DNA from 3 places in the Halomonas sp. NPDC076908 genome. Region 3 is predicted to be linked to each of the others. Evidence: predicted binding sites of a transcription regulator. Region 3 holds the regulator's gene; each other region holds the start of a gene.
The links. The regulator PhoB, encoded in region 3, activates phosphate uptake and scavenging genes when phosphate is short. The targets are predictions, from matches to a motif close to TGTCATANNNNTGTCANA.
Positions count from the first base shown of each region.

Region 1: a site for PhoB is predicted at 5,332-5,349, ahead of ACQKE4_RS01895 (alkaline phosphatase). Genes of this name have one in related genera too.
Region 2: a site for PhoB is predicted at 2,891-2,908, ahead of ACQKE4_RS11155 (PhoX family protein). Genes of this name have one in related genera too.

Region 1 is NZ_JBNNIW010000002.1:154,711-164,655, reverse strand. It holds gene ACQKE4_RS01920 (RibD family protein) at 1-701, opposite strand, end outside; gene ribA (GTP cyclohydrolase II RibA) at 799-1,902, shown strand; gene ACQKE4_RS01910 (creatininase family protein) at 1,951-2,724, opposite strand; gene ACQKE4_RS01905 (FkbM family methyltransferase) at 2,743-3,540, opposite strand; gene ACQKE4_RS01900 (glucan biosynthesis protein) at 3,613-5,157, opposite strand; gene ACQKE4_RS01895 (alkaline phosphatase) at 5,381-6,964, shown strand; gene ACQKE4_RS01890 (mannose-1-phosphate guanylyltransferase/mannose-6-phosphate isomerase) at 6,975-8,384, shown strand; gene ACQKE4_RS01885 (DUF4870 family protein) at 8,393-8,743, opposite strand; gene ACQKE4_RS01880 (lysophospholipid acyltransferase family protein) at 8,757-9,692, opposite strand; gene ACQKE4_RS01875 (DUF4870 domain-containing protein) at 9,695-9,945, opposite strand, start outside.
Region 2 is NZ_JBNNIW010000016.1:24,541-34,485, forward strand. It holds gene ACQKE4_RS11145 (LysR substrate-binding domain-containing protein) at 1-88, opposite strand, end outside; gene ACQKE4_RS11150 (hypothetical protein) at 273-608, shown strand; gene ACQKE4_RS11155 (PhoX family protein) at 692-2,827, opposite strand; gene ACQKE4_RS11160 (Lrp/AsnC family transcriptional regulator) at 3,011-3,517, opposite strand; gene ACQKE4_RS11165 (1-aminocyclopropane-1-carboxylate deaminase) at 3,768-4,784, shown strand; gene mgtE (magnesium transporter) at 5,011-6,366, shown strand; gene ACQKE4_RS11175 (sulfite exporter TauE/SafE family protein) at 6,515-7,258, shown strand; gene ACQKE4_RS11180 (EamA family transporter) at 7,270-8,163, opposite strand; gene ACQKE4_RS11185 (HAD family hydrolase) at 8,296-8,997, opposite strand; gene hydA (dihydropyrimidinase) at 9,079-9,945, opposite strand, start outside.
Region 3 is NZ_JBNNIW010000008.1:115,283-125,227, reverse strand. It holds gene ACQKE4_RS06860 (PstS family phosphate ABC transporter substrate-binding protein) at 1-559, shown strand, start outside; gene ACQKE4_RS06855 (ABC transporter permease subunit) at 667-1,785, shown strand; gene pstA (phosphate ABC transporter permease PstA) at 1,782-3,206, shown strand; gene pstB (phosphate ABC transporter ATP-binding protein PstB) at 3,200-4,015, shown strand; gene phoU (phosphate signaling complex protein PhoU) at 4,047-4,772, shown strand; gene cysZ (sulfate transporter CysZ) at 4,850-5,581, shown strand; gene ACQKE4_RS06830 (hypothetical protein) at 5,880-6,182, opposite strand; gene ACQKE4_RS06825 (hypothetical protein) at 6,770-7,075, opposite strand; gene phoR (phosphate regulon sensor histidine kinase PhoR) at 7,392-8,684, opposite strand; gene phoB (phosphate regulon transcriptional regulator PhoB) at 8,687-9,376, opposite strand; gene ubiA (4-hydroxybenzoate octaprenyltransferase) at 9,516-9,945, opposite strand, start outside.

The DNA.
Region 1 (9,945 bases), on a different contig from region 3:
AGGTGCAGCCTGTCGACAGTGTTGGCTTCGATGAATTGAGAGACCGTGATGCCGCCACCTTCAACCAGCACACGAGGCAAGCCTTTTTTCGCCAACAGGGAGATAACATCGGCAGGGCTGAACTGACCGTTGGCATTCAACGGCAGTACACAGCGCTGAACATGGGCATGAGCCGCCGCCAGCGCCACATTCGGCCCTACAATGTGCAGCGTTGGGGCGGTGTCCGAACACAGCAGTGCCAATTCGTTTGGAATACGTCCCCTTGGGTCAAGCACTACCCGGGCTGGGTTAGTACCGCTTACGTGGCGCACCGTGAGCTGGGGGTTGTCTGCACTAGCGGTGCCAGCACCGACTACTACGGCGTCGGCCAGGGCTCGCAGTCGATGCAGGTGCACCAAACTTTCATGACCGTTGATGTAGTGGGAGTGGCCGCACTCCGTCGCAATGCGGCCGTCAAGACTCTGTCCCAACTGAGCGACAACCCATTGAGGTTGGCTGGCCAGCGGTGTCAGGCAGGCCAAAAGTTCGCGCGTTTCAGCGGTCACCGTCTCGGCCGTTTGCCACTTGCCGTTGGGCAGCAGCTCAATTGCCACGGCGCAACTGCGTTGGTGGCGAATGGCCAGCAGCCATTGCCAGGCATCCGCTTGGGTAATACCACTCTCTTTATCGATAACACTAGTGTTGCCGTTGGAGTCGGGCATGACGCCTCCGCGCTTAAAAATCCGCTTTATCATGCGGGCCAGACCAATTCAGCGCAAGCGCATAACGTCCCCCACGCCAGGAAGCCAGGAGGCCTATATGTACCAGATTGAACGAGCTATTTTCGATATCCGCCGCGGTTTGCCAGTGGTGATCAATGCGGATGGCCAGCGTTTGCTAGTACAAGCACTGGAAGGCAGTGAATCAGTCGAAATGCTTGCCCAAACGGCAGGTGCTAGGCCGTCATTAATTCTTACCCGGCACCGCTTAGCGGCCATGGGAACGATGATTAAAGATGACGCGGCAAGCCTGCCGTTAGCGACGCGTATTAGCACCAGCGAACTGCACGGTTTAGCCACTGCTGAGTCCCTTCCGCCCCCCGCTAATAAGTTACTTAGTGACTTACAGCCTGCTGGGCTAGCCGAGTTGGGTGCCGTTACGCTTATGCGTCGCGCTCTGCTAATTCCCGCTGCGCTGTGTGCCTTTGTCAGCGATAAAGCGCTAGCGGGCATTGAGCAGCAGTTAGCGGAAGGGCGGCTGCTGGAAGTGGACGCCAAGGATGCAGAGCAGTGCCTAGCTGGTGCACAGGGTATGCTCAAGCGGGTGAGCGAAGCGCACATTCCCTTGGAAGACGCTGCAGACAGCCGCTTTGTGCTGTTCCGCGAACCTGACGGGCTGCGCGAGCATGTCGCCGTGGTGATTGGCCAGCAAGAAAGCTGGGACAGTGCGGTGCCACTGCGAATGCACTCTGCTTGCTTGACCGGCGACCTGTTTGGCAGCCTGCGCTGCGACTGCGGCGAGCAGTTACGCAATGCGGTGGCGGATATTCAGTCCATGGGCGGTGGCGTGTTGCTCTATTTAGCCCAGGAAGGGCGCGGTATCGGCTTAGCCAATAAGCTGCGTGCCTATACCTTGCAAGATGGTGGTTTGGATACCGTTGATGCGGATCAAGTACTTGGCTTTGGTGACGACGAGCGCCAGTATGCGGTGGCGGTGGATATGCTCAACGCGCTCAAGATCGATCAGGTGCAACTGCTGACCAATAACCCATTAAAGATGGAGGCGCTACGTCAAGGCGGTATTGAGGTGGTATCTCGGCAAGCGCTGTATGGCAGTGTGACCGACCAGAATCAGCGCTATCTAAATGCCAAAGCCACTCGCGGCGGGCATCTGTTGGAAGATGTGCTCAGTGGCCAGCGTTAAGCGCAAAACGGACGCGAGCTAAAGCTGCCTCCCTCTTGTGAAGCGAGTTTAGTTGGTTAGCGGTGGTAGGTGGGCGGTTTCCGTCACCACTGCCGCTAACTGACGAGCATAGTGCTTCACCAACTGCTCGCCTAATTCAGCGCTAGCGTGGGTGGCGTCGCCAGCCACGCCGTGGGTGCTCAAGTCTTCTGCTAACCAGGCAAAGGCGGCGGCACCTTCGGCACTCACTAAGGCATCGCCCTCAGGTGCAGCAGGCGGTGTGGCCTGATAGCTTTCGAGCTGCACAAGCGAAGGTGCCAAATAGCGCATCATCGCGGTTTCGAGCAGCCCCCCGTGTAAGCCGTAACGCAGCTCATCAGCAACAATCGCACCTTCCAATGCCGGCAGCCGTGTGTAGGTCGCTTTAACCACGCGCATACCATGCCGCCTTCGCAGCGTTAATCCTGCCAGGTCCATCACCGCTTTATTGCCGCCGTGGCTGTTCAACAATACCAAGCGGCGAATACCCACGCGGGCAAGACTATCGCCATAGGCTTCTAGGGTGGCAATCGAAAGCGAAGCAGGCAGGCTAAGCGTGCCGGGGAAGCTTGCGTGCTCATCGCTGGCCCCCACGGCAATTGGCGGCAGGCAGATGACATCAAGGGAAGGATCAAGCTGCTCCAACATAGCCGCCTGCAAGCCTTCGCCAATGGTCAGATCAGTGGCTAAGGGAAGATGCGTGCCATGCTGTTCAACAGCGCCAAGCACCAGCACGGCCACCGGGTCACGCTGGGCGAAGTCAGCAAGCTGTGGAGCGGTAAGCGTTTGCCAGTGGTGAGTCATGGAGTGACAGGCCTTTAACTATTCAACATTATTGGGAATTAAATTCTTAACCAAGGGGTGATCGGCGCGGCAGGCGTAAAGATCACCCGAGGGAAGCTCTTTGGCGCCGGTAGCGAGCCATTCGGTAATGGCTTGGGGGGCTTGCCACTCTTTCCAGCGGAAATGGCGTTGTTCGCCTGCCACCACATTATAGCGGTACTCGCCAAGGCGGCTTAAGTGTTCTACACAGGCCTGATTAACCTCTAGTGCACCCGATACAAACTCCACCGAAAGCGCCGCGACGGGGCTGCTTAGTCCTGCCAGCACCTCAGCCTCAAAGCCTTCAACATCTATTTTGATAAAACTAGGCTCGCCATACTCTTCAATCAGTGCATCTAGCGTGGTAACAGGAACCTTCAGTAGCTGCTCCCAACGTACCTGACTAAAGCCCGCATTGCGCTCGCCAATCTGTTCGCGCCACTCGGTGGCCAGAGTTGAAAGCGTCGGATTGCTGGGGCTGATTGCAATCTCAGCAAAACCTGCTGAGGGGCCAGCCGCCAGTGGCAGCAGCGTGATGGTAGGTTGGTTGACTAAGCGCTTAAACCACTTGGCCAGATCGGGCTGGGGTTCAAGGGCGACCACTCTTGCGCCCAAGGCATGAAAGGCGGCACTGCGGTCACCCAGGTGTGCGCCTATATCAAAAGCAACAGTACCAGGCTGGATAAACGGCCGATACAGACGTTGCAGACCGCGCTGACGCCCTGGCCGCCAATAAATAAACAGTGAGCGGGCAAGCCCCCCCGCGCTGCGCAGACGCTGAAAATAGAGGCGGCGCATTAACTGGACTCCTTGACAAGAAAAGTCCGGTGCGTCCTAAACCAGGGAATCGGAAGCGTTATGGCGCCTGTATTAGGCATCTGGATACCACACGTAATTCCACGTTTCGCTGACCGGCTCGCCATTTAAGGTCAGCCGTAAGCTAACATCAGCAGGGGTGTCGCTTGGTGGTAGGCGAAAGCTGGCGCGCCAAGCGTTGTCGGGCAGCGCCGTTACCTGGGGGAGTAATACATCACCATCTTGAATGGAAATATCCAGTTCCACGGGTTGGTCGGCCGCTAAATCCTCAAGGACACCGCCTTGAAAATCGACAATAAATTGACGCTGCTCACCTACCGCTGAATCTGTTTGCCCTGGCCCTGCGGCACTGCCATGGCGGGTGCGAATGGCGCGGCCAAGCGTATGTGCCTCTGGCTGGCCATTAAGGGTATGAGTAAGGTAATGCAAACGGCGAGACTCACCAGCGTTGAGCGTATCGTCCGCGACCCAATAAGCCACGATGTTGTCATGGGTTTCATCGGGGGTCGGGATTTCCACAAGCTCTACATGACCAGGCCCCCATTCATCGATGGGTACGACCCACTGACTGGGGCGGCGATGGTAGTGGGCTTCTGCATCAAGATAGCGGGTAAAGTCCCGTTCTCGCTGCATTAAGCCAAACCCTTGGGGCGACTCGTCTACAAAGGCGGAGGTATGCACATTTTCGGGGTTGCTTAGCGGGCGCCATATCCACTCGTTGCTACCGGTGTGTATTAATAGCCCGTCGGAGTCATGAACCTGTGGGCGAAAATCATCTGGCCGCTCGCGGCTGGTGTCGCCATAGGTAAACATGCTGGTCAGGGGCGCTACGCCAAGCTTAGCAACATCTTCCCGAGCAAATAGCTCGGCTTCCACTTCTACCTGGGTGTCTTCACCAGGCTGGATAATAAATCGGTAGGCACCGCTGAGGGAGGGGCTGTCCATTAACGCCAGCAGCTCAAATTGTTCGGCGTCTGAACTGGGTTTGTAGAGCCAGAATTCGCGGAACGACGGGAATTCTTCTCCTTCAGCAGAGCCCGTATCAATGGCTAGCCCGCGGGTGGATAATCCGTAGGCTTGGTCGCGTCCCACGATACGGAAATAGCTCGCGCCAAGAAACACCGCAAATTCGTCGTTGTAATCATTGTTGTTTAGCGGGTAATGCAGACGAAAGCCTGCGTGGTCACTGCCGGTTAAGTCCTGCTCTTTGAGAGCTTGGGCATCACCATCGTAAGAGTAATCGTCGGCTGAGTAGGGCAGCGGATTAACAGTGTCATTTTCAATAACGTGGAGAACAACCGGCGTTTGAAAGATAAAGCCGCTATGAAACAGCTGCAGGCTAAAGGGGCTCTCCTCTTGCCAGTAGGCATGCTCGGGGTTAAAGCGAATTTGCCGGTAGGTATCGTAGTTGATCTCACGCAGTGCGTGAGGCAGCGACTCTTCGGGGGCTTGATAAGGCGCTTCAGCAAGTTCTTGCGCGCGCTCAATGACCGTACTGAAATGTTTGTCGTCTTCAGCAAACGCGGCAGAGACTACCGTACAACTAAGTAAAACCATCCACCTACCAGCATGCCATTTAGCGACACCGTTGAAACGCATGGGCGAGATCCTTTCGGGTGAAGGCCTGTTAAACAGAGATTACAAGGCCAAGCAAAGCGTGAAATTTTTACACAATAACTATACGATCAATTATGACAGTACATGATTCTTGCTATTTCCAGCAGTTTTATTCCTTGCTCTTTAGGTTAACCCTCATCAGGTCAAGCACTGACTAGTCATAACAGTGACACTTTAAGCTAACGAAGGCATAAAAGAGAATGTAATGCGTCGATTATTATTAACGGTACTGGTGCTGAATTTTTTACTCATCGCGCCGCTTTGGTGGCGTTACGGTGAAATAGGCAGCTTTTGGTTAGCTTGGGAAGCGCTCGTTATTGCGCCCTTGATGTTACTTCTGCCACGCGGTCTCCTGCGTGCTTGGTTTGCGGCAGTGTTGGTTGGCTGGGTAGTGCTGGCCACACTAGCAAACGTGGGGACGGCGGCCACTCATATGGCCTTCGCCCGGCCATTAAACCTTTACCTTGATATCCCCTTGCTGCGTTCTATTTACCATCTGCTTGAGGGTAATTTAGGCCAACTGATCGCCGTTAGCGCAATAATAGCTATGGTTGTCATGCTATTAGCCACGATAGCGGGCATGCTACGCCTGCTGCTTCCGACCGTTGCCTACTCAGTGAAACGCCTGTCTGGAGCTGTCGCCTTGGCGATGCTGGTGTTTGCTACCACCTTGGCGGCACTTGAGCTTAACGGCGTGCGGGTAGTGGATAATGCCCGCTTGCCAATTGTGAACACCACTCGCTTTCAATGGCAGCAAATTACCGATACCCATGCTGCGCGCTTAGCCTTCAGTGAACAGTTAGCAACATCGCCTATTGAGGCGCAGGCCTTGCCTGGGCTTGAGGGGCGCAATGTGCTGCTCACCTTTGTTGAGTCCTACGGTATCTCAGCGTTGGACACCCCGCGCTATGCGGATGTGCTGCTGCCCACCCTTGCCGACATGCAGCAGCGCTTTGAGGAGCGTGATCTCCATGTGGTGTCTGGTATGTTAAAAGCGCCGATTCGTGGCGGGCAATCCTGGCTTGCCCATGCGACGGCGCTAAGCGGCCGCTGGATCGATAATCAGCTATGGTACCGGCTGATGTTGAACAGCGAACACTCAACGTTAATTGATGATTTTAGTGCCACGGGGCAGCGCACGCTGAGTGTCATGCCCGCGATCACGATGGCGTGGCCGGAAGGTGAGGCTTACGGGTTTGATCAAATCGCGGCGGCCAAGGATATCGATTACGCCGGGCCATCACTTAACTGGGTAACCATGCCGGATCAATTTACCTTTGATTACACTCAGCGCCATTTACTAGGTGATACGCCAGTGTTTGCACAGCTGGCACTGATTTCCAGCCACGCACCCTGGACGCCGATTTTGCCGGTGATAGAAGATTGGTCGTTAATTGAAGATGGCCGCATCTTTGCCCCTTGGGCAAATGCGGGCGACCCGCCTGAGGTGTTATGGCAAGACATCGAACGTGTTCGCGATCACTATGCCTGGTCGGTGGACTACGCTGTTAAGGTAACCGGCCGCTGGGCTGAGCGGGTCGTCGATGACAACACGCTAATGATAATACTTGGTGACCACCAGGCAGCACCGTTGATTACCGGTGACGATGCCAGCTTGGCGGTGCCCGTGCATATCATTAGCGGCGACCCAGCGTTATTGGCACCGTTTATGGCCCGTGGATTTGTGTCTGGCACCGTGCCCCTGTTTGACCAGGCTTCAAGTGCGCCAAGAATGAGCCAACTGCGCCACTGGCTGCAGGCTGATTTTGGCGAGCAAGGACGACCATAAGGATGGAACCATGATTCAGCCCGTCATTTTAAGTGGTGGCAGCGGCACTCGGCTTTGGCCGCTCTCCCGCGAGCAGATGCCCAAACAGTTTTTACGTTTAACCTCATCTCAAAGCTTGCTGCAGCAAACGCTCAGCCGCTTAACCGGCTTATCTAGCGCGGCGCCAATGTTAATGGGTCACCATAGCCACCGCTTTTTAATGGCTGAACAGCTGCGTGAAATGAATCAAACCGCCACTTTGGTGCTAGAGCCTGAAGGTCGGAACACTGCACCTGCGATTGCCTGTGCGGCATTGCTGGCAAGCCAAGGAGGGGAAGATCCGCTGCTGCTGGTGCTGCCAGCAGACCATGTGATTGGTGATGTTGGCGCATTTCAGCACAGCGTGTCGCTCGCCGAACCTTTAGCTGAAGCAGGCTATTTAGTCACGTTTGGGGTGGTGCCCACCCAGCCTGAAACCGGCTATGGCTATATTGCCTGTGGTGCTCCGCTGCAAGGCGGCCACCACCTGACAGCGTTTATTGAAAAACCCGATGCCAAGCGCGCCGCTGAATTAGTGGAAAGCGGCGATTTCTTATGGAATAGCGGCATGTTTCTGCTGCGCGCTTCAAGCTATTTAGAACAGCTACAGCGACTTCAGCCTGCAATGCTTGCAGCCTGCGAGGAGGCCGTGAGCAGTGCGCATCGCGACTTGGATTTTCTGCGCCTGGGTGAAGAGGCATTTAGCCGCTGCCCAGCCGACTCTATTGATTACGCCGTGATGGAGCACTGCGAGCATGCTGCGGTGGTGCCGCTAGCCGCCCAGTGGAGCGATATCGGCAGCTTTGATGCGCTATGGGCAACCTTAGAGACGGATGCAGCGGGCAACGGTACCAAAGGCGATACCTGGCTGACCGATACGCAGGATTCGTTAGTGATCGCCGAACACCGTTTGGTGGCCACGCTCGGGGTAAAAGATATGATCGTGGTGGAGACATCGGACAGCGTGCTGGTGGCCCATCGCGATCAGGCGCAGCAGGTTAAGCAACTGGTGGCCGCGCTTACAATCGCGGAGCGTAGTGAACCACGCTCAGCGCCACTTATGCACCGCCCCTGGGGTAGCTTCCAAGCGATGGATCACGGCGAGCGTTATCAGGTAAAGCACATTACCGTTAAGCCCGGTGGGCGATTATCGCTGCAGCGTCATCACCACCGCGCTGAACACTGGATAGTGGTGAGTGGCACCGCCCAGGTCACTGTGGGGGAACGCAGCTTTTTAGTCAGCGAAAACCAGTCCACCTATATTCCGATTGGCGTTCTCCATCGATTGGAAAACAGCGGTAAAATTCCGCTTGAACTGATTGAAGTGCAGTCAGGTAGCTATTTAGGCGAAGACGATATTGAGCGATTAGATGATGTTTACGCCCGTCATAGCAGTGAATAAAGGGTGGCTTACCAGAGCCAGCTAGCGGGGCGGGCAGGTGGCTGGCCTTTACGCACATTAATCCAGCCCAGCACGCTGCGCACGCCCAGCCAGACGGCGAGCAGTGGCCAGACTAGTAGGCCAACCATCACAATGCTGAGCAAAAAGGCAACGCAGGCATACAGGGTGCCGATCCAGAAGGTACGGATCATATAACGGTAGTGCTGCTGCAGCCACGGTGCGGCTTCGCGGCGATACACATAGGCAACAATAACGCCAATCAGTAGCGTGATATTGGCCGTCACAAGCCCCGCCAAGTAAAGTGCGTAGACAATCTGCGGTGGGCGGATTTCATCGCGCGATAGTTCGTTTTGCGTCATTAGTAAGCTCTGGTTAATAAAGCCGATAATCGTTGAAGTCGGGCAGTTTTTGCTGCTCTTGCACGACTTTACGGTAACGCTTGTACTCCCACTGATACTGCTTGGGGTCTAAGGCGATGGCTGTTTCCACGCAGGCATTAACGCCAGTGGCCGAGACGACATCATCGTTGCTATAGACGCGCTCATCGGCGTCCAAAAAGTGGATTTGAAAGCCCTTGCCAGGTATACGAAGTGCGACTCCTGTCACCACCCGGGCCTGAGTGCGAGCAACCAGCTTCGGCAGTAGGGTGGCTGTGTAGGCGTCGCGGCCAAAGAAAGGGGCGAAAGCGCCACTGCCCCAATCGGGCTCCTGGTCGGGCAAAATACCAATTGCTTCACTGCGCTTCAGCGCTTTGAGCAGTGCCGCGACCCCGCGTGGGTTAGTGGGCACTAAGCTCGCCCCCATACGCTCACGGCCATGACGAATTACTGGGTCTAACGCCTTGATTTTGGGCGGCTCGTACATGGCGGTAAACGGAAAATGGCTCGATAGCCAGAAGTTGAGCACCTCCCAGTTACCGAAGTGAGGGGCGAGCACAATCACGCCACGCCCTTCAGCGCGAGCGTTATCAAGTTTTTCGCGACCATGAACCGCTAAAATACTGGCTTCCACTTGATTAGGTTCTGCCATCCAAGCGTAACCAAGCTCTAGCATCGTGGCAGTAGAGTGGCGGAGGCTATCGTGAGCCAATAGTTTACGCTCTTGTACGCTTAGCGTGGGATACACAGCGTTAAGATTAATATCGGTTACTTTTCGCTCGCGCTTGCTAAAGCGGTACACCAGTGGTCCCAGCGATGACGAGATACGCCAAAGTCTCGAGAGCGGCCAGCGTGATAGCACGCGCCATAACCAACTGATCGCATTGGCTTGGGAAAAGAACCCTCTGGTTTCATCTGTGTGTTGCTTCATACTTAAAACAGCCAGGTGTCTACGTTATCGGGCGCGCGCTTCTCTTGCAGCCCTTTAAACCCTTTAACACAGCGAACGATGAACCACACCGCTAGCGCTAGCAGTAGCGGGTAACCGATCAGTATCAGTGTTAGTGTCGAAAAAACGATCCCGTACACCAAGCCCATCCAAAACGTGCGAATTTGATAGCGGTAGTGTTCATCCAGCCAAGCTGGGCCTTTGCCTTTATAGACATACGCCATAACGACACCAA
Region 2 (9,945 bases), on a different contig from region 3:
CGGCAATCGTTACAAAGGTGCGCAACACCTCACTATCCAATAGCGGCAAGGCGGCCCGGCTGGCAGTTAGGGTAGATAATTGATTCATCGCGACCACCTTTCAGAATAACTTAACACTCAGTGTAGTTCTTTTCGTTTGATTGATCCAAGTTGAAGCGTCAAGCTGATAACCAGAGGTCGCGACCCTCCACTTATTAACCACAAAACACACCTGCCGATAGAGTGCTCAGGCGCCGTTTAGCCAACCGCAGGCGTGGAAATGGAGGTGCGCGATGAAGTGCGAAAACCCTACCCAACATGCCCATAATGCCTGGGAAAAAGCCAGCCAACTGGCGCCGCCACCCAAGCCACCGCAGTTGCAGTTTTACATGCCTGCCATGCCGTCAATGCGGCTGATTCGAGCGGTCGATATGCGCTTGTGGCGCTACCGGCGGCGGCGGCTATTTCGACGCCATATCTTGCCGCTACTGGCTTACGACGACCAGGTGTTGCAAGATATTGGCCATCGACGTGAAGATATTCTCTGGGCTAGCCAGCTGCCATTGAACGTTGATGCCATTCAGGCAATAGAAGCTCGGCAGAAAAAGCGGCAGGTTCAGCAAGCCTAGAATCAAAAAAGCTTCGAACCTGAGAGAGGTTCGAAGCTTTTAATAGTGCGCTTCTTATAACTTCAGCGCTTAGCGCCTGATTTTCAAACCCCGATCGGACCGCCGTCGCGCTTTTGAATAACTACGGTCGATGCACGTGCGCGTACTTGACCACTGACAGCAACGGTGGCGTCTTGAGTCAGCGCGCCACCATCGGCTGGCCAGTTACCTGGGTGCTGAATATTAATAAACAGCGCGGTTTTATCCGGCGTGGCAAAAATGCCAGTCACTTCAGAGCCGTTAGGCCCAACGGCAAAGCGCTTAAGCTGCTGCTGGTTACTATTGTTAATGACGGGCCCAGTACCTTGAATATCGTCCAGCCCATTGGGTACTACCGCGAGCAGCTGGTCATTGGTGTGCTGCGTGATGCCATCATAACCATTGTCGGTTTGAATCCACAGAATGCCCTGGCCGTCACCGCGCTCGTCATACCAAAGCCCATCAGGGCTAGCAAACTGGTTCATTTCGGTCAGGCCCGACAGGTTATCCGTGTCATCGGCAGCCGCACCGAAGACAAACACCTCCCAGCTAAAAGCATTCGGCAGGCGGCTTTCGCGCCAGCGGATAACATGCCCTGCCTGGTTATTGGCGCGCGGATTGGAAGCATTGGTAGGGGCGGTGTCATAGCCAACGCCTAGCTGCTCAATGCCGTCACCGGCATTCGTAAAGGTAGGTGATGCGTCGTCTTCGGTACGTTTAGTGTTATTGGTGAGCGTCAAATAAACATCACCCGAGGCAGGGTCTACCGCGGCCCACTCTGGTCGATCCATCGGTGTAGCACCCATAAAATCCGCCGCATCGCAGGTATTAATAATGATGCCCGCCACATCGTTCTCTGCCAAGCCGAGCGCTGCGGCCAATGTCCGGCCGTCTTGTGTTTGAGCATTTGGCGTCAACGGTAGCCATTCACCGCTGCCATCGGCATGGAAGCGAGCGACATAGAGGGTGCCGTTATCCAAATATTTGTTGCCAATAGTAAGACGGTCATAGTTTTCGCCGGGGCGATTGGCATCGGCGGGATCCCAGGCAACGTCAGAAACGTATTTATAGACATACTCATTACGGGCATCGTGGCCTGAGTAATAGACCACTGGCTGTCCTGCCTCCAGCTTGCCTAACCAGCAACCTTCATGGCGGAAGCGCCCAAGTGCGGTACGCTTAATCGCTCGTGCGCCGCTGTAGGGGTCAACTTCCACCTGATAGCCAAACGTACGCGCTTCGTTGCGGTAATCATCCTCGGCGCGCTCGCCACGGGGAGTAATATCAAAACGGGCAAACTCATCGTTCTGCTCAGAGGCATCGCCCGCTGACGTATCCCAACCATAGCGGCTTTTGTCGGTAGGAATGCCTATCCGTGCATCATCCTGAAAACGCTCGCCACGATTCACAAAAATATCGGGCCAGTTCTCTTCGCAGGCAATGTAAGTACCCCAGGGCGTTATTCCATGCCCACAGTTGTTATTAGTGCCGCGGGTTTGCTGGCCAGTGGGTGAAAAACGCGTTTTGGCGTAGTCGCTGCCCGCCACAGGCCCAGCAAGATCCATTACAGTTGCGCTGGTCAAACGACGGTTGTAGGCAGAGCCCGGCACATGCGCCCAGTGACCATTAGCATCTTTTGCGACTTCAACAATGGTAACCCCATGGGCGTTAATTTCAGTGCGGGACTCATCGGCTGGCCGCTGACCACCGTCTGCATTGGTGGGGCCGCCTTGAGGAGCCCAAAGCGCATCTTGTTCGATATATTCATTATTGAGTGCCAGCACAAAGCGCTGAGAGGCGTTGTCTTCATCTAGCGGGAAGGCATCCAACCCATCGTGGTTCATACCCACGCTCATCGCTTGTCGCTCTGGAGTCATGGGCTGATCCGACTGCCATGTGTCACCGGCACTCAGTGGGGTTCCCCACGGCACCAGCACTTGGGCGATGTAGCCCTCAGGTACGACGACCGCATCGGTCAGCGACCCTTTGACTGCTTCAAACGCCAGGTTTAACGGCGTTTTTGGCGCGCCGCTTGAAGCAAGCGCCTGGGCGGCACCGCCGAAGCCGAGCATAGAGGTCGCGGCCAATCCCAAACCACCGCGCATTACATCACGTCGAGATACATGTTTCGCCAATACCTCAGCGAAAGGCTGATTGCTACTGTGGTTAAACAGACGATGATCTTCGATTTCTTTGCTCATTGTGGTCTCCCCCTGCTCGTTTGTAAGCCAACGATTAAGCTTTAGGAGACACTAAATAAGCTAAGTGACAGCATGGTGACGACCAGCCTACATTTAGATGAAGAGTACTAGAAGCAAGAGCGACAATCCCCGTGGGCTAACCCCGGAGCAAGTCGCCGAGCTGGAAGCGCGCTTTCCCAGAGACTAAATCGGCACCTTATGGGTCGATACCACCTGACGCAGCCCCATAAACGATCTTATTTGGCGCACGCCGGGCAGGTAGAGCAACTGCTCGGCGTGTAGCTTGTTGAAGCTTTGGCTGTCCCGGGTACGCACCAGCATAAAGTAGTCAAACTCCCCTGTGACCACATGACACTCCATACAGCCGGAAACTTTTTGTGCCGCCTCTTCAAAGGCGGCGAAGGATTCCGGCGTCGAGCGATCCAGCACCACACCAATCAACACCACCATGCCCGCCTGTAGCTGCTCCGGGTCTAAATGAGCTACCACCCGGCTGATCACGCCATCCCGCTTGAGCTTTTCTACCCGGCGTAAACAGGCGGCAGGGCTGAGGTTAACTCGCTCGGCCAAGGCCACATTGGAAAGCGTGGCATCCTCCTGAAGCAGTTTAAGAATACGCCGGTCGGTACGGTCCAGCTCCGCCGCAGGATCATCAGGCTCAGCACGTGAACGCGAAGTTTTTGAACGCACTATTATTTACCTTATTGATCTTTTCACACTATCTAAAAACACAAACCACATATTTATACAATTTTTATTGCTTATAAACAGCCAACTTTGCAACACAAAAATTATAGCTACCCCGTACTATAAATAGCAGAGAGTACGCCAACGGTTCACACAGATCTTTCATAAAAAACTTTTACACAGAACTTTCATAAAAACCCTCGCCCAGCGACCTTTCGACATCGCACTCAATACCTGAAAGCAGGAGCTTGTTATGAACCTTGAACGCTTCCCACGTTACCCGCTGACCTTTGGCCCCTCTCCGATTACTCCGTTAAAGCGGCTAAGTGAGCACTTGGGCGGTGAAGTTGAGTTGTATGCCAAGCGTGAAGACTGCAATAGCGGTTTGGCCTTTGGCGGCAATAAAACCCGCAAGCTAGAATATCTGATCCCCGAAGCGCTAGAACAGGGCTGCGATACGCTGGTATCGATTGGCGGCATTCAATCCAACCAGACCCGCCAAGTCGCCGCCGTTGCTGCCCACCTAGGTATGCAGTGCGTGTTGGTGCAGGAGAACTGGGTGAACTACTCCGACGCAGTGTATGACCGGGTGGGCAATATCGAGATGTCGCGCATTATGGGTGCCGATGTGCGCCTGGACGATGCAGGATTTGATATCGGCATTCGGCCCAGCTGGGAGCAGGCCATGGAGGATGTGCGTCAGCGCGGCGGCAAGCCCTTCCCGATCCCCGCTGGCTGCTCCGAGCACCCTTACGGTGGCTTAGGCTTTGTGGGCTTTGCTGAAGAGGTGCGTCAGCAAGAGAAAGAGCTGGGCTTTACATTCGACTATATCGTGGTGTGCTCGGTCACCGGCAGTACTCAGGCGGGTATGGTGGTGGGGTTTGCCGCCGATGGCCGCGCTCAGCGAGTGATCGGTATCGACGCCTCTGCCAAACCCGAACAAACCCGCGAACAGATTCTGCGTATTGCCCGCAACACCGCAGAACTGGTAGAGCTGGAAGGCGGCATTACCGATGACGATGTGATACTAGACACTCGCTACGGCGGCCCGGAATATGGCCTACCCAATGAAGGCACACTGGAGGCTATTCGCCTATGTGCCCGCCTGGAAGGCGTACTCACCGACCCGGTTTACGAAGGCAAATCCATGCACGGCATGATTGATATGGTGCGCAACGGCGAATTCCCCGCTGGCTCCAAAGTGCTGTATGCCCACTTGGGTGGCGTACCTGCGCTCAATGCCTACAGCTTCCTGTTTCGTAATGGCTAAACCCGCGGCTTAGCTTATCAATACCGCCTGAGCGATCATATCGGTCAGGCGTCAACATTCCCTCCCGCGCTTGTAATGCTAAAACCTTCCTACTTTCCCATTAATACAATACTTTCACAGCCCCTCTACATGGCTTTCAACCCAGCCTGTCGATAAAATCTTCAATGAGCCATCAAAAGCTTTCATGTGATTGGATTGAAAATTAATTTTCCAGAGGATGGACTCCATGCGCGATGATGAAAAATATGCCAATACCGAGGAGCAACTGCTGTATCTTCAAAAGCTGTTAGATGAAGAGGATACCACTGCTCTAAAAGCGCTATTCAATGAGCTCGATATTTTAGCAATTGCGCGCACACTTGAGTCTTTTCCTGCTAAAACCCGTGACATGCTTTGGACGTACATTCCTGAGGACATAATCGGTGAAGTACTGGCAGAGGTCGATGAAGATATACGTGCTGACTACATCGAGGATCTGTCTGCAAGCGATGTAGAACAAATCGTTAAAGGGCTGGATGCCCAAGAAATTGCTGAAGTATTAGATGTAACTGACGAAGTCATAAAGACCAGCGTTTACGCAAGCTTAGATGAAGACATCCGCGCTCACGTTGAAATTCTTCATGCCTATGAAGATGATGTGGTTGGGCGCTATATGGACCCAGAGACGGTTAATGTAAAGCAAGGCGTTTCATTAGAGGCGGTGCAACGCTATATCCGCATTCACCACCTGCTCGACGACGAATCGCAGCAGATCATGATTACCGACAAGGAAAAACGTTTACTTGGCACTTTGACCTTAATTGACTTAATAAAACAACCACAAGACGCGGTGGTTGACGATTATATGGATGATTTTTTCACTCTAAATGATCAAATGAAAGTCAGTGATGCCGCTGCATTCTTGCGCTCTAAAGAACTCCACTTTGTGCCCGTATGCGATAGTGATGGCTTATTGGTTGGGCAGTTAAACGCTGCCGACGTACTAGAAATCACCCAGGACGATGCTGACCTAACGCTGAAGCATATGTCGGGCGTTAGCGACGAAGAGGAAGTATTTACACCCATTTTGCGCAGCGCAAAAAGTCGTGGCATTTGGCTGGGTATTAACCTATTAACCGCTTTTTTAGCCGCCTTCGTGATTGGGCAGTTTGAGGCGGTATTAGACCAGATTGTGGCCCTGGCGATTTTAATGCCCGTGGTAGCAAGCATGGGGGGAATTGCCGGAAGCCAGACCCTTACCGTCGTCATACGTGGCCTAGCGTTAGGCCAGCTCGCGGGTAACAACAAACAGTGGCTCTACAATAAAGAGCTATGGGTGGGCATGAGCAACGGTTTGGTGTGGGCGTTAGTGGTCGGCTTAATTGCCTTCATGTGGTTTGGCGACCCGCTGATTACGCTGGTTATCACACTGGCGATCTTTATTAATATGAGCCTAGCCAACTTATCAGGTGTGCTGATTCCGCTGTTGTTGAAAAGGCTACAGATTGATCCGGCGTTGTCGGGGGCGGTCATTTTAACCACCGTGACGGATGTAGTCGGTTTTTTATCCTTCTTGGGGCTGGCGACAGTGATTATCCTATGACCCATATTGTAGCGGCAGGTAGCGAAGTGTCTGCTAAGTTGAGCAGTGCACGCTTCGCCCGCTAACGTTTATCTAATGCTATGCTTTGCAGCCCCGCGCCTACGGGGCTGTTTGATGTATGGCTTTTATTAACAACAATGAGATTTCAATGCTCCCCGACTACTCCGTGATCGCTTGGCTGTTAATCATCTTTTCTGTATACCTGACCGGCGTTTCAAAAGGTGGTTTTGCAGGTGGTTTCGGCACGCTTTCGGTGCCGCTAATGGCGCTGGCGATTAGCCCCACCCAGGCAGCAGGCCTGCTGTTACCGCTGTTGCTAGTGATGGATGTATTTGCGGTAAAGGCCTGGTGGGGCAAACAGTCGAATGCAGAAGTGTGGCGCTTTGTGCCTGGGCTGTTTATAGGCGTGACGGTGGGCACGCTGCTATTTGGAAGTCTTAGTGAGTCAGGCGTCCGCCTGGCATTAGGAATTCTCTCAGTAGTGTTTGCCGCCTATATGCTGCTAAAGCCTGTCGCTAAGAAACCTATTTCCAGCCGTTGGGCACTGCCCGCCGCCAGCGTTTGCGGGTTTACCAGCTTTATTGCCCATGCGGGTGCGCCGCCAATGAATATGTATTTAATGCCGCGCAAGCTTACTAAAGAAACATTTATTGCTACCTGCACAATCACTTACGCTGTAGTCAACACCATCAAATTAGGCCCTTATGTATGGCTTGGCGAGGTCAACATGACCAGCGCCTGGGCATCGCTACTGCTGGTACCAATCGCCTGGATCGGGGTACGTAATGGGCTATGGCTGCAAAGCCGCGTTAATGAAGCGTTGTTCTACCGCTTGGTGATCATCGCCATGTTCCTGGTAGGGATTAATCTCGTCTGGCAGGGGTTGAGCTAGTTATTCATAAGCTACAACGCCACCAGCACCAACCCCGCTAACATCACCACCGTGCCAACAGCCTTTGCTCGTGAGGCAGGCTCTTTAAGCCATAGCACGCCCATCAATACACCCACGGGGATAGAGAGCTGGCGCAGTGCCACGATGTAACTGACCTCTTCGGTGAGCGCCATGGCCATTAACACCAAACCGTAAGTGCAGGTCATCATTAGGCCTGTGACGATCAGCATGGTGACTCCCCGCTGGCGAAGCGCTGGCAGGCGGCGGCGCTCCGCCGGTAGCAGCGCAAGTAAGGGTATCGCCCAGGTTAGCGTCATCAGCGCTTGCAGCACCATAAAAACCGCCCCTGCGGTGAGACTACTATGTCCTACCCCCTGCATGAGTCCTAGCGCCTGCTTATCAATCAGCGAGTAGCCAACGGTACCCACCGCTGCCAGTAACGCAAACCCCATGGCAGGCGTTAAGTATGTGGATAGCCTACGCGCCTCTGGATGGCTAAGCGGCAGGCAGAGTGCACCCACCACCACTAGCACCATGCCAATGCCATCCCACCTGTTCAGCATGCGATTACCCAACAGCGCAATGGAGACCAACGGTACCAGCACTACCGGCAACGCCCGAGCGATGGGATAAAGCACACTGACTTCTCCCCGCGCATAGGCCCAGGCCAAGCCGCCCATATAGAGCATTTGGCACAGCCCAGAAAGCGCCAGCCAGCCCCAGAAGGCAGGTGACAGCGCACTCAGTGATGGCCCCAGCCATAGCAGGGGAATAAGCACTGCCCCACCTGCGCCGTAGGCCAGGACAAACGTCCCTAGCGAAGGAGCATTGCGTTTCCCCAGTACGTTCCAGCCGGCATGCATACAGACCGACACCAGCACCAGAGCGAGTGCGGTGGAGCTCAACATTCAGCCTTAACGGTGTTATCGCCGAATATCAGGCAGCGAAACATTGGGAATTTTTCCAAAGAGCGGTCATTTGATATAAAGGTTTTCTACTGGCGGTATCAGACATGCACCAATTTTCCTGGCAGGCCGTTAGGCCGTCAAACGCTTGGGAGGCGCGGCTGTTCGCCAGTCTAAGCGTCGCCACCCTTCAACGCTAGCCACCTCTGCCAGTACCGGGTCGGGATTGACCGCCACCGGACAATCCACGTATTGCAATAACGGCAGGTCGTTGCGGGAATCTGAGTAAAACGTGGTGTGGCTGGGAGTGATCTGCCGTTCGCCTAGCCACTGCTGTAGGCGTAACACCTTCCCGCCACGATAAGAGAATATGCCCTCGCTTTGGCCGGTGTAGCGAGCCTCTTCATTAACGCCACGCTCTACCGTCAGTTCCACCGCCAATACGTGCTCTATCCCTAAAACAGTCGCCACCGGCTCGACAAGGTGACGCGATGAAGCCGATATTAGTACCAGGGTATCCCCTGCCTTGCGATGCTCTTCAAGGCAGGCCCAGGCTTGTTCAAAAATACGCGGCTGTAGATGCGTGGCGACAAACCGCTCGACCTCTTTTTGAACATCCGCCACCCGACGACCGCGCAGTGGCGCTAACGTCATGGCTAAATACTCTTCAAGCTTTAGCTTGCCTGCGTGGTAGGCCTGATGCATTTTCTCCGCACGTGCCATAAAGGCTTCGGCATCGCTGATCCAACCTTGCTCTATCATCCATAAATTCCAGCGGTCGCTGCAGTCTCCATCCAGGAGGGTGTCATCAAGATCAAACAGGGCCAGGCGCATGGGAGCACTCCTTTCATCGCGGGTTGGCGGCGCGTAGGTTATGCCACAGATCATGACAAGACGATGACGCTGGCGGCAGCGCTACGTAATACCTACCTCGCCGCGCGGCTTGGGCCGCGCGGGAGCAGGCAGGTCGCAGCGCAGAAAGGCACCGCGCCCAGGCGTCCCTAAATAGTCACCATCCCGCCAGACCACTTCGCCTCTCGATAGCGTCAGGGCGGGCCAAGCGGTGACGGGAATGCCTTCGTAGGGGGTGTAATCAACCCCGTGATGCAAGTCGACATTACGGATGGTGCGACTTAGGCCGGTATCCCAAATCACTAAATCAGCGTCGCCACCAATGGCAATCGATCCCTTGCGCGGATAAATCCCATACATGCGCGCAACATTGGTGGCCGTGAGTGCCACAAACTGCTGAATAGTAATCCTGCCGGTCTCTACCCCATGGCTAAACAGCAGTGCTAAGCGGGTTTCAAGCCCTGGAATGCCGTTGGGTATACGCGCAAAGCTGGCATCTTCCCCTGCCGCAAACTTGCCCTGCGGCCCGTCAAAGGTGAACGGTGCATGATCGGAGGAGAACACCTGGAAAACGCCATTTTCTAACCCATCCCAGACGAATTGCTGATTCGCCTTATCGCGAGGAGGCGGGCTACAAATACACTTGGCTCCCTGAGGGTCATCATCTAAGCCCAGGTCATCGGCGGTTAGGAATAAGTACTGGGGGCAGGTTTCAGCATAGACACGTAAACCATGTTGATGTGCCCAACGCAGTTGTTCCATCGCTTCACGCCCAGACACATGCACGATCAAGATGGGCACATCAACCAGCTCGGCATAGGCAATAGCGCGATGGGTGGCTTCACGCTCAACCAGCATCGGCCTGGCAGCCGCGTGGTAGCGGGGTGCCGTATGGCCATTGGCAAGCAGGCGCTCGGTTAGCCAGGCAAT
Region 3 (9,945 bases):
ACGCCAACAGGTCGATGCCATCTTCTCAACCTCACTTGCTTGCGGCGCTGAAGCCCCCATCAGGCGCTGGAATCAACTCCCAGCAACCCGTGACTGGGCATTCGGCACTATTGCGCTGCATGGGCGTAATCTAGCGTCGGGCACCCACGGATTGTTTCAAGCGCGGGCGTTGTGTGGCGGTCATTTTCGTAACGATATCAGCGAGCACCCTGGTTCATCAGCCGTGGTTGCGGCGGTAGGGGAGTCTGCTAATGCCATGGGCTATGCGGGATACAATCACCTTACCCCAGCGGTACATGCTGTTAGCCTGTATAACGACAATGGTATCGCTACACCGCCCGACGAGGCGGCTATCCAAAGCGGTGACTACCCGCTGTCGCGCTATCTCTATCTCTACGTTAACCTGCCGCCCGGCGAGGCACTGCCTCCTGCAGAACAAGCACTATTGGCACTCATTATGTCGCCAGAGGGTCAACAGACTGCCCGTGCGGCTGGCTTTGTGCCTTTGGCGCCTGAGGTACTCAAAGAACAACAAATGTGGCAGACACCTGTTAACTAAATGCCTTAGCCTGTCATCTTATTGTCATAAAAGCACTTTAGGGTAAGGAGACTTATTATGCTGAATGGCCTTGACTGCAATCGCCCAGGTTTCCCAATGATAGCGATATGATCCCACCACGGTTAACCATCCCCCGGCAGCCACTGCGTCTGCTAAAAGATCGCGTGGCTACGGGCTTAATTACCGCTGGCGGAATTGGCGTGCTGCTCGCTATTCTTGCGATCGGCGTTTTTTTGGTGTGGGAAACGCTACCGCTACTCGCCATTGGCGATACCCTGGCGTTGGCAAAGCTTTCTCCCTTGGCCTGGGGTACTTTAAAAGCTGCGCTAGCAGCGCTGCTGTTCGCTATCCCCATCGCCTTAGGCGCTGCGATTTATTCAGCGCTGTTTATGTCAGCCCGCCTTCGCACTCGCATCAAGCCTACGTTAGAAATGATGGAAGCTATTCCCGGCGTGGTGGTGGGTTTTATTGCTGGGCTGATTTTAGCGCCGTGGGTAGAACGCCATCTGGCCAGTGCCTTGGCGCTGATTATTTGGCTTCCATTAAGTGCCGGGCTTGCTGGTTTAGCGTGGCAGCTAACGAAAGCACGATTGCGCCGCCGCTTGCCACTCTCATGGGCGGGTCTTTGGCTGGTTCCTTGGCTGGCGCTAATGGTGGCGCTAGCGCTATGGCTTACCCCGTGGATAGAGCAGCAGTGGCTAGGGGGTGATTTGCGTCAGTTGCTCGACCAGCGCTTTGGCATGGATTACGCCACCCGCAATGCAATGATTGTCGGTATTGCGATGGGCTTTGCAGTGATTCCGAGTATTTACTCCCTGGCAGAGGATGCCCTGTCTGATGTGCCCACTACGTTAATCGAAGGCGCCCAAGCACTTGGTGCTAGCCGCTGGCAGGCACTCTGGCGGGTCGCCCTAACGGCGGCAGGACCCGGCATTTTTTCAGCGGTGATGATCGGTGCCGGACGGGCGGTTGGCGAAACCATGATTGTGTTGATGGCCAGCGGTAATACCGCTCTATTTAGCGCCAGCCCCTTTGAAGGAATGCGCTCAATGGCGGCGGCTATCGCCATTGAGCTACCTGAGGCCGCTCCTGGGGGCTTGACCTATCACCTGCTGATTTTGGCGGCGCTGGTACTGTTTATCTTTACGTTCCTAGTGAACACGTTAGCCGAGGTCGTTCGCCAACGTTTGCGGCGCCGTTATCGCCACATGGGAGGCGCATCATGAGCGAACTACCCGCCAGCGCCTCCTCCCACCGGATACGCATTAACTGGCTCAATAACCTATGGCCTTGGTTATGCGCGGCCAGCGTAGCACTCTCCTTACTCATGCTAGGTGCTTTGCTGACGCTGTTGGTGGTGCGTGGGCTAGGCCACTTCTGGCCTGCCAACCTGGAGGAGGTCACGCTAAACTCTGGGGAAACCTTCGCTGGTCAAACCGTGCGTGAGGTAGCACTGCCCCAGCAGGATGGCGATGAACGCCTTTACTTTACCGGCAACCAGGATATAGATGGTGCGCGCTGGCGCTGGGTGGCTATTGAAGAAATTGCAGAGCGTAGCCATCCGGTGGATCTTGTTCGTCTAGAGCGCACTCCCTGGGGTGATTTTATCGGTCGTTTAGCCGCCATTGAACAGGCCGACCAGCGCTGGGAGGGTGAAGCCGCCTGGCGGCATTTAACGACCTTACTGGCTCTCCCCATCAATCAGCGTCCGGATAGCCAGCTGCTGCTTTCCACGGCCAATGGTCAAACTCTCCGCCTGCCGTTAACTAATGTACTGAGTGCTCAAGCACCTAATGCCATGGCGTGGTGGCAGAAAACCCATGCTTGGGGCGAAGGCGTTTGGCGGTTTTTGAGCGAAGGGCCACGGGCCGCAAATACCGGCGGCGGCGTATGGCCTGCGATTTTTGGTACCGTGCTGATGGTGATTTTAATGTCGGTGATGGTCACCCCTTTTGGGGTACTGGCGGCTATTTACCTAAATGAAATCGCCCACCAGGGGCGGCTGACTCGCTTTGTTCGCATTGGCGTGCGTAATCTCGCTGGCGTACCGTCCATTGTGTATGGGGTATTTGGCTTAGGGGTGTTTGTGTATGGCATTGGCGGTTCGATTGATGAGTGGTTCTTCAGTGATACTTTGCCCTCACCTACCTTTGGCACAGGCGGCCTGCTATGGGCGTCATTAACGCTTGCGCTACTAACCCTGCCGGTCGTGATAGTGGCAACCGAAGAGGGGCTGGCACGCATTCCAGAGGCCCAACGCGAAGGTGCCGTGGCGCTCGGTGCTACTCGCCTGGAAATGCTCACTCGCATTGTGCTACCGATGGCCGCCCCCGCCATGCTAACCGGGGTGATTTTAGCCATTGCTCGCGCAGCAGGAGAGGTCGCACCGCTAATGTTGGTGGGGGTCGCCAAACTCGCGCCACAAATGCCGGTAGACGGTGAATTTCCCTATCTCCATTTAGAGCGCAAGTTCATGCACCTCGGCTATCATTTATTTGATACCGCCTTTCATGGTGAAGATGTGCAAGCCGCGATCCCGTTGGTTTACGCCACGGCGCTACTTTTAGTGTTAATTGTGCTGGTGCTTAATCTAACTGCCATATTTCTACGTCATTATCTTAGGCGTCAACGGGGAAGCGAATGCTAGCACCATTACATTCAACGAATACCTCTCAGGCACCAGTGACGCACTTTGCGGATGACCGCTGCTGCTTAAGTATTGATCGCTTTAGCCTCGCTTATGCGGGGAAAACGGCGTTGCGCGACTTAACCCTTAGCGTTCCGCGCCATCGTGTGACGGCGTTCATTGGACCGTCCGGGTGCGGTAAATCTACGCTGTTGAGAGCCATTAACCGTTTGCATGACCTCAATGAGTCGGTGGCGCATAGCGGTCAAATTGCGCTGGAAGGGCATGATATTCACGATCCGCAAATGAACGTAACTGAACTGCGGCGACGAGTCGGGATGGTATTTCAAACTCCCAACCCCTTCCCCATGTCGATCTATGAAAATGTCGCATTTGGCCTGCGTTTGCAACAGCGCCTGCCCAAGCGTAAACGTGATGACATTATTGAGTGGGCATTAACGTCAGCCGCTCTGTGGGATGAAGTGAAAGATCGCCTGCACCGCTCAGCCTGGCAGCTTTCCGGTGGACAGCAGCAGCGTTTGGTTATCGCCCGCACCTTAGCGGTTCAGCCAGATGTACTGCTGCTTGACGAACCGGCGTCAGCACTAGACCCCATTTCAACGCTGAAAATTGAAGAGTTAATACGCAACCTTAAGTCACAGCTGACGTTGGTGCTCGTTACTCACAATATGCAACAAGCGGCACGCGTCTCGGATTACACCGCTTTTTTGCACCAAGGCGAACTCGTGGAGTACGGCCCTACCGACCAAGTGTTCACCAACCCTCGTTTACAACGTACTGAAAACTACATCACCGGCCGCGTCACTTAGGCCCAATCGACTGAAACGTCAGGAGTGCTCCATGGATATTACGAGTGATACCCACAGCCAGCATATCTCTCGCCAGTTCAACCAGGAGCTGGAAGAGCTGAAAACCCACCTGATGACCATGGGCGGTCTGGTGGAAAAGCAGGTACAGGATGCTGTCTTTGCCCTTCTGGAAGGCGATACCCGCTTAGCAGAGCAAGTGCGTGACAACGATCGTCAGGTTAACGACCTGCAGCTACAGATTGACGATGAATGTACACGGGTACTGGCGCGTCGTCAGCCTGCGGCTTCTGATTTGCGCTTGGTGCTGGCAGTTATTCGCGCCACTTCCGATCTTGAACGGATTGGTGATGAGGCCAGTAAAATTGCCCGCAATGCCCTGCTTTTGAGCGAAAACACGCAAACGATTCGTGGATTGGTCGAAGTTCGCCATATCAGTGAACACGTTCGCAAAATGCTGCGCGATGCACTGACTGCCTTTGCACGCTTTGATACCGATCTTGCTATGCAGGTAGTGCGTGAAGACGCATTAGTAGACGATGAATACAGCAGCGCTATGCGCTCGTTAATGACGTTTATGATGGAGGACTCGCGCTCAATCACCTCGGTACTCAGTATTATGTGGGTACTGCGTGCGTTGGAGCGAGTAGGCGACCATGCCGATAACCTTGCAGAGTATGTGGTCTATCTGGTCAAAGGACTCGATATTCGCCACAGCGATACCGACAGCTTGGATCCGAAGGTGCTAAAAAAGCCTTGACCTGGTTGGGGTTTCCTCCTGCAATACGTCCAGGTTTAATCTGCCTGGACGTTGGAATCACAAGGAGTTCACCCACCATGCTGGATGCTGTGACTGCGCTAAGCCGAGGTACACGCTGTGTGTATCAGCCGGGCATGCGCCGCTATGTTTTTCTACCTATTCTGGTTAACTTGATTGTCTACGTCAGCATGTTCAGCTTTGTGTTCACCCGCTTCGAAGGCTGGCTGAACAACTGGATGGACATGGTGCCTACCTGGCTTGATTGGCTATCGTGGCTTATCTGGCCGCTGTTTGTTATCAGCCTGTTGGTGGTGGTGTTTTTCACTTTTACAGTGGTGACTAGCTTAATCGCGGCGCCTTTTTATGGCTTTTTGGCCGCCAAGGTGGAAATTCAAGCCACGGGTCGAGAACCCCTTGATGACCGCAACCTTACCAAAACGGCGATTGATGCCATTGGCCGAGAGTTCGTTAAACTCGCCTACATTCTGCCCCGCGCGGCAGCGCTATTTGTGATCAGTTGGATTCCTGGGCTGAATCTATTTGCGCCACTACTGTGGGCGCTGTTTTCCGCTTGGATCATGGCGATTACTTACCTGGATTACCCAATGGACAACAACAAGGTCACCTTTGCCGATATGCGGCAGCGCTTAGCCAGACGCTGGTGGCAGAGCCTTACCTACGGGGGGCTAGTCACCTTGATCACCTGGATTCCGCTGGCGAATTTACTTCTGTTACCCGGCGCTGTGGCGGGTGCCGTATTAATGTGGGATGCGCACTATCGAGGCCCTACCGGCACTAACCTAAAGTAGTACGGCTAATAATATTAATTACTAACATATTGTTATATAAAATATTTTTATTTTTCTTAGTGACTAAAAATTAGACCCTGCATAAGCAGGGTCCAATAATACAATGTTTGACAATAACTAACGCTAGCTTCCTCTCCTTTTGCGGGATTCCAACCCTGGAATTTAACCCTCACTAACGTTCTGATTGTCTATCGACTCATTCCTTGAATCCTTGTGCATCCTTAACGGTGTGACATGCAACTACATGTTTAGCTCACACCTGCATCGTAATATATTTCATCAAAATTGCAAATTTTTGTTACCGAACGTTTCTAAAATTGTTATCTCGCTGCAAATCTTTCGGTTGATAGCTAATGTGATCACTGGTGCGCGTTGATTCTGCCTCAATAACCTTTGGAAAATCACCTTCATCGTACATTAGTTCAGCTGGGTTAAACTCTGCCTGAGCCGTTGTACGCTGTGAATCTGCTTGGATAGGCTCATCATTTACTGTCAGATCTTGATTCGCTTTAATGGAAAAATTTGCGAACGCTAGCGGGCTAGCTAACAAACCAAAGGAAAGGCCCGCTACTGCTACTTTTTTAAGAAATACATTAGTCATCGTATTTTACTCCAAGATACTGTGATACCGCTGGCGTGGAGGAAGAAGCGCCATCATGGATGGCTATTTTGTCTCATTCTCTTCCGTATCCTGGTAGAGCATAAAAAATGCCAATTTCTGCATATAAAAAATAAATCCATTATTATCAATAATTTATATTATAAATATTGCGCACAATATTACATCACATAAAACAAAAGCAAACTAAATACTTGCGCACTAATGACACATGCTTCACGATTCACATTACTGTAAATAAGGTTGGCTAGGGCAAGATATGGTAAGAAGAGCAGGTTTGAGGTATTCGAGTAAAAAGCAGTTAAGTAGATTAATAGACAGCAAAAAATTAGGCCCCGCCGAAGCGGGGCCCGATATCAGAACTGCCTATAGGTAATAACTAACGTTAGCTTCCAATCCTTGTGCGGGACTCCAACCTTGGAATTAACCCTGACTAACATTTTGATTGCCTATTGATTCATCCTTGAATCATTACAACATCCCTGTTTGAAACATCCTGTTAATAGCTTCGTCATCCGTTGAAGAAGCACATTTCGATATCTCAAACTATATAGAAAAAGCTGTAAGAATTAGCTAGCGCTATTTTCTTCAACAACATCATCTGGGGTGTATTCCTCGTCACCACTCATATCTGTTGATTCTGGATCATTTACTGTATCCGGGCCTTGAGTGCCATGATCAGTTGTTAGATCATCGTTATCATAGGAACCATCGCCACCAGGGCTAGTTCCATTTTGATGTTCTTCTTCCATTGCATCCTGGTTTTGATCAATCGAAGAATTGTCCGTCGTATCAGCAAAAGCTAATGGGCTAGCCATCAAGCCAAACGTTACACCTAAAATGCCAGCTTTCTTGAGAAGTTCCTTGGACATCATATTCCACCTCCGATCGCTGTTAGTACCACTTAATTAAGAAAGAAGGGCTAACCAGTAGCCAGCAATTCCTGCGGTCATCTCTCTTACTTAATATATTCATTGCAGCAGCTATGCCAAAACATTTAAAAAATAAAAAAATTATTATTTTTCAAAAGCTTATAAAAATAAAATGATACAGTCATTAAATCCAACTAGGCGCTAAATGCGGCTATAAGATGTGTAAAAATGGCACATGAGTAATGTTTTACCAATCTTGTATGCCAATATTGCACGCTTCTACAACTGTTGTGCGAAGATTTTTCTTGAGGGCTGCGACTCAGGGCTGACGGAGACGCGAAGCGGGAAATACACAGCGAAATAACGCCCCTTTGCCTGGATGAGACTCTATCTGTAGCTGGGCGTCATGACGCAGCAGAACATGCTTCACAATGGCCAAGCCTAGCCCTGTGCCGCCCGTGGCGGTACTGCGGCCCTTATCAACTCGGTAGAAACGTTCAGTTAGGCGGGGGATATGTACCGGGTCAATGCCTTCTCCGTTATCTTCAACGGCAATACAACCACTGCCCGCAGCATTAACACTCCAGCGCAACGCGATATGGCTACCCGGGGGCGTATAGCGAACGGCATTAAAGGCAAGATTAGAAACTGCGCTACGAATTTCCTGTTCGCTGCCTAGCAAGCACGCATCGCTCTCCAGCTCCACGGTAATGCTATGGCGCTGATGTGAAAGCGCTAACGCATCATCACACACACTCTGCAGTAAGGTGCCAAGCGACAATGAATGATGATCCTTGCCACCCTGGTCAATCTCCAAACGTGACAGGAGCAATAAATCATTCACCAAATTCTGCATTCGCTGCGTCTGCTCCTGCATTTGATTAATACCTCTACCTAACCGTGGCGGAAGCTGATCAGCAAGATCACCATAGGTTTCTAAATAACCGGAAAGCACGGTGAGGGGGGTACGCAATTCATGGGATACGTTGGCGACAAAATCGCGACGCATCTGCTCTAGGCGATGCAGACGGGTAATATCCCGCGCCATGACTAAGCGTTCGTCGTCACCGTAAAGGGTAATTTGATACTGCAGAATACGCCGCTCATCAATCGGCGACGTTAGCGTTAACGGCTCACTGTAGTTGCGGCCATTAAAATAACCAATAAAACCTGGGTCGCGCAGCAGGTTGGTAATGTGCTGGCCACGGTCATGGGCAGTTTGCAGCCCAAGCATCTCGGTCGCGGCACTGTTCCACCACTCAAGGTCACCATGACGGTCAAGCATAACGACGCTATCGCGCATCGCTTCCGACGACTCTTGAATGCGCGCTAAGGTAGCGCGCAGGCGACTTTGAGTGATGCGCTGACTTTTTTGATAGCGGTATAAACGATCAAATAGTTCGCCCCACATACCGCGGGCAGCAGGAGGCTCATCTTGGGGATGAAGGGTTAACCAAAGGTACAAGGCACGCAGCTGACGCAGATGATAAAACAGGCACACCGCTAGCCCCGCAGATAGCCCGACGCCAGCGGAGCCTAGCAGCCAACCTAAGCAAGTGCCTAGCGTAGCCAGCCACGCTAGTCGCCACAGCTCACGGCTCCATAAGCGCACATTTATACCCGTGAAGAGAAACGGTATCCGGTGCCCCGAACCGTTTGAATCAGGTTTTGATGCACGTCGCCCAGCGCTTTACGCAAGCGGCGAATATGTACATCAACCGTGCGCTCTTCAACGTACACATTGCCACCCCATACTTGATCGAGCAGTTGGCTGCGTGTGTAAGCGCGCTCTTGATGGGTCATGAAAAATTGCAGCAGCCGATATTCAGTTGGCCCCATTTCCAACGCTTTGCCGTGGGCACTCACACGATGGCTTACCGGATCCAACAGCAGGCCGTTAATCTCGATCGGATCTTCAACGCCACGAGGAGTAGCTCGGCGCAACACTGCTTTAAGACGTGCCACCAGCTCACGGGGTGAAAAAGGTTTCGTGATGTAGTCATCAGCACCTGCTTCAAGCCCTTGAATCTTATTATCCTCCTCACCTTTGGCGGTGAGCATAATAATAGGTATCTCAGCGGTGGCTTCATCACGCTTTAAGCGTCTGGCTAACTCAATGCCGCTGGTACCAGGCATCATCCAGTCGAGCAGTACTAAATCAGGCTGATGATCGACCAATATGGCATGGGCATCCTGGGCGTTATCCGCTTCAAGCACGCGATAGTCAGCCATTTCCAGCGCTACTGCGATCATCTCGCGAATGGACGCCTCGTCATCGACAATCAGAACGGTCTTGGCGGTCATACCAATGCCTCACGGTGTTCAATGAAAAACAGCTCAATGAAAAACAGCTCAAAGAAAATTGCTCAAAGAAACTAGTTCAATGACATGTCAGTGACGATAACACCATGGATTGATGACAATTACATGACAATAGCCGCTATCAGCCAGCAGCAGGCCACCAACTTAGCGCGATACCGGCAAATATCAGCAGGCCCGACCAGTGATTATTGAGAAACGCTTGGAAACAAGCGTCACGCTCACGATGGCGAATCAACCGCTGTTGATACACAAACGTCACTGCCATCGCAGCCAGCCCAAGCCAGAAAAAGCCACCTAATTCCATCCGCCAGCCGACCCAGGCGAGTAGCGTTAAGGTGGCTATTTGTAGCAAAAAAATCATTAGGCGATCGGCACTACCAAACAGAACAGCCGTTGATTTAATGCCAATTTTCAGATCATCATCACGATCTACCATGGCGTACTGAGTATCGTATGCCACCGTCCATAGTACGTTGGCACAGAACAGCAGCCATGCTTCCAGCGGGACATAGCCCAACACGGCACCAAAGGCCATGGGAATTGCCCACGAG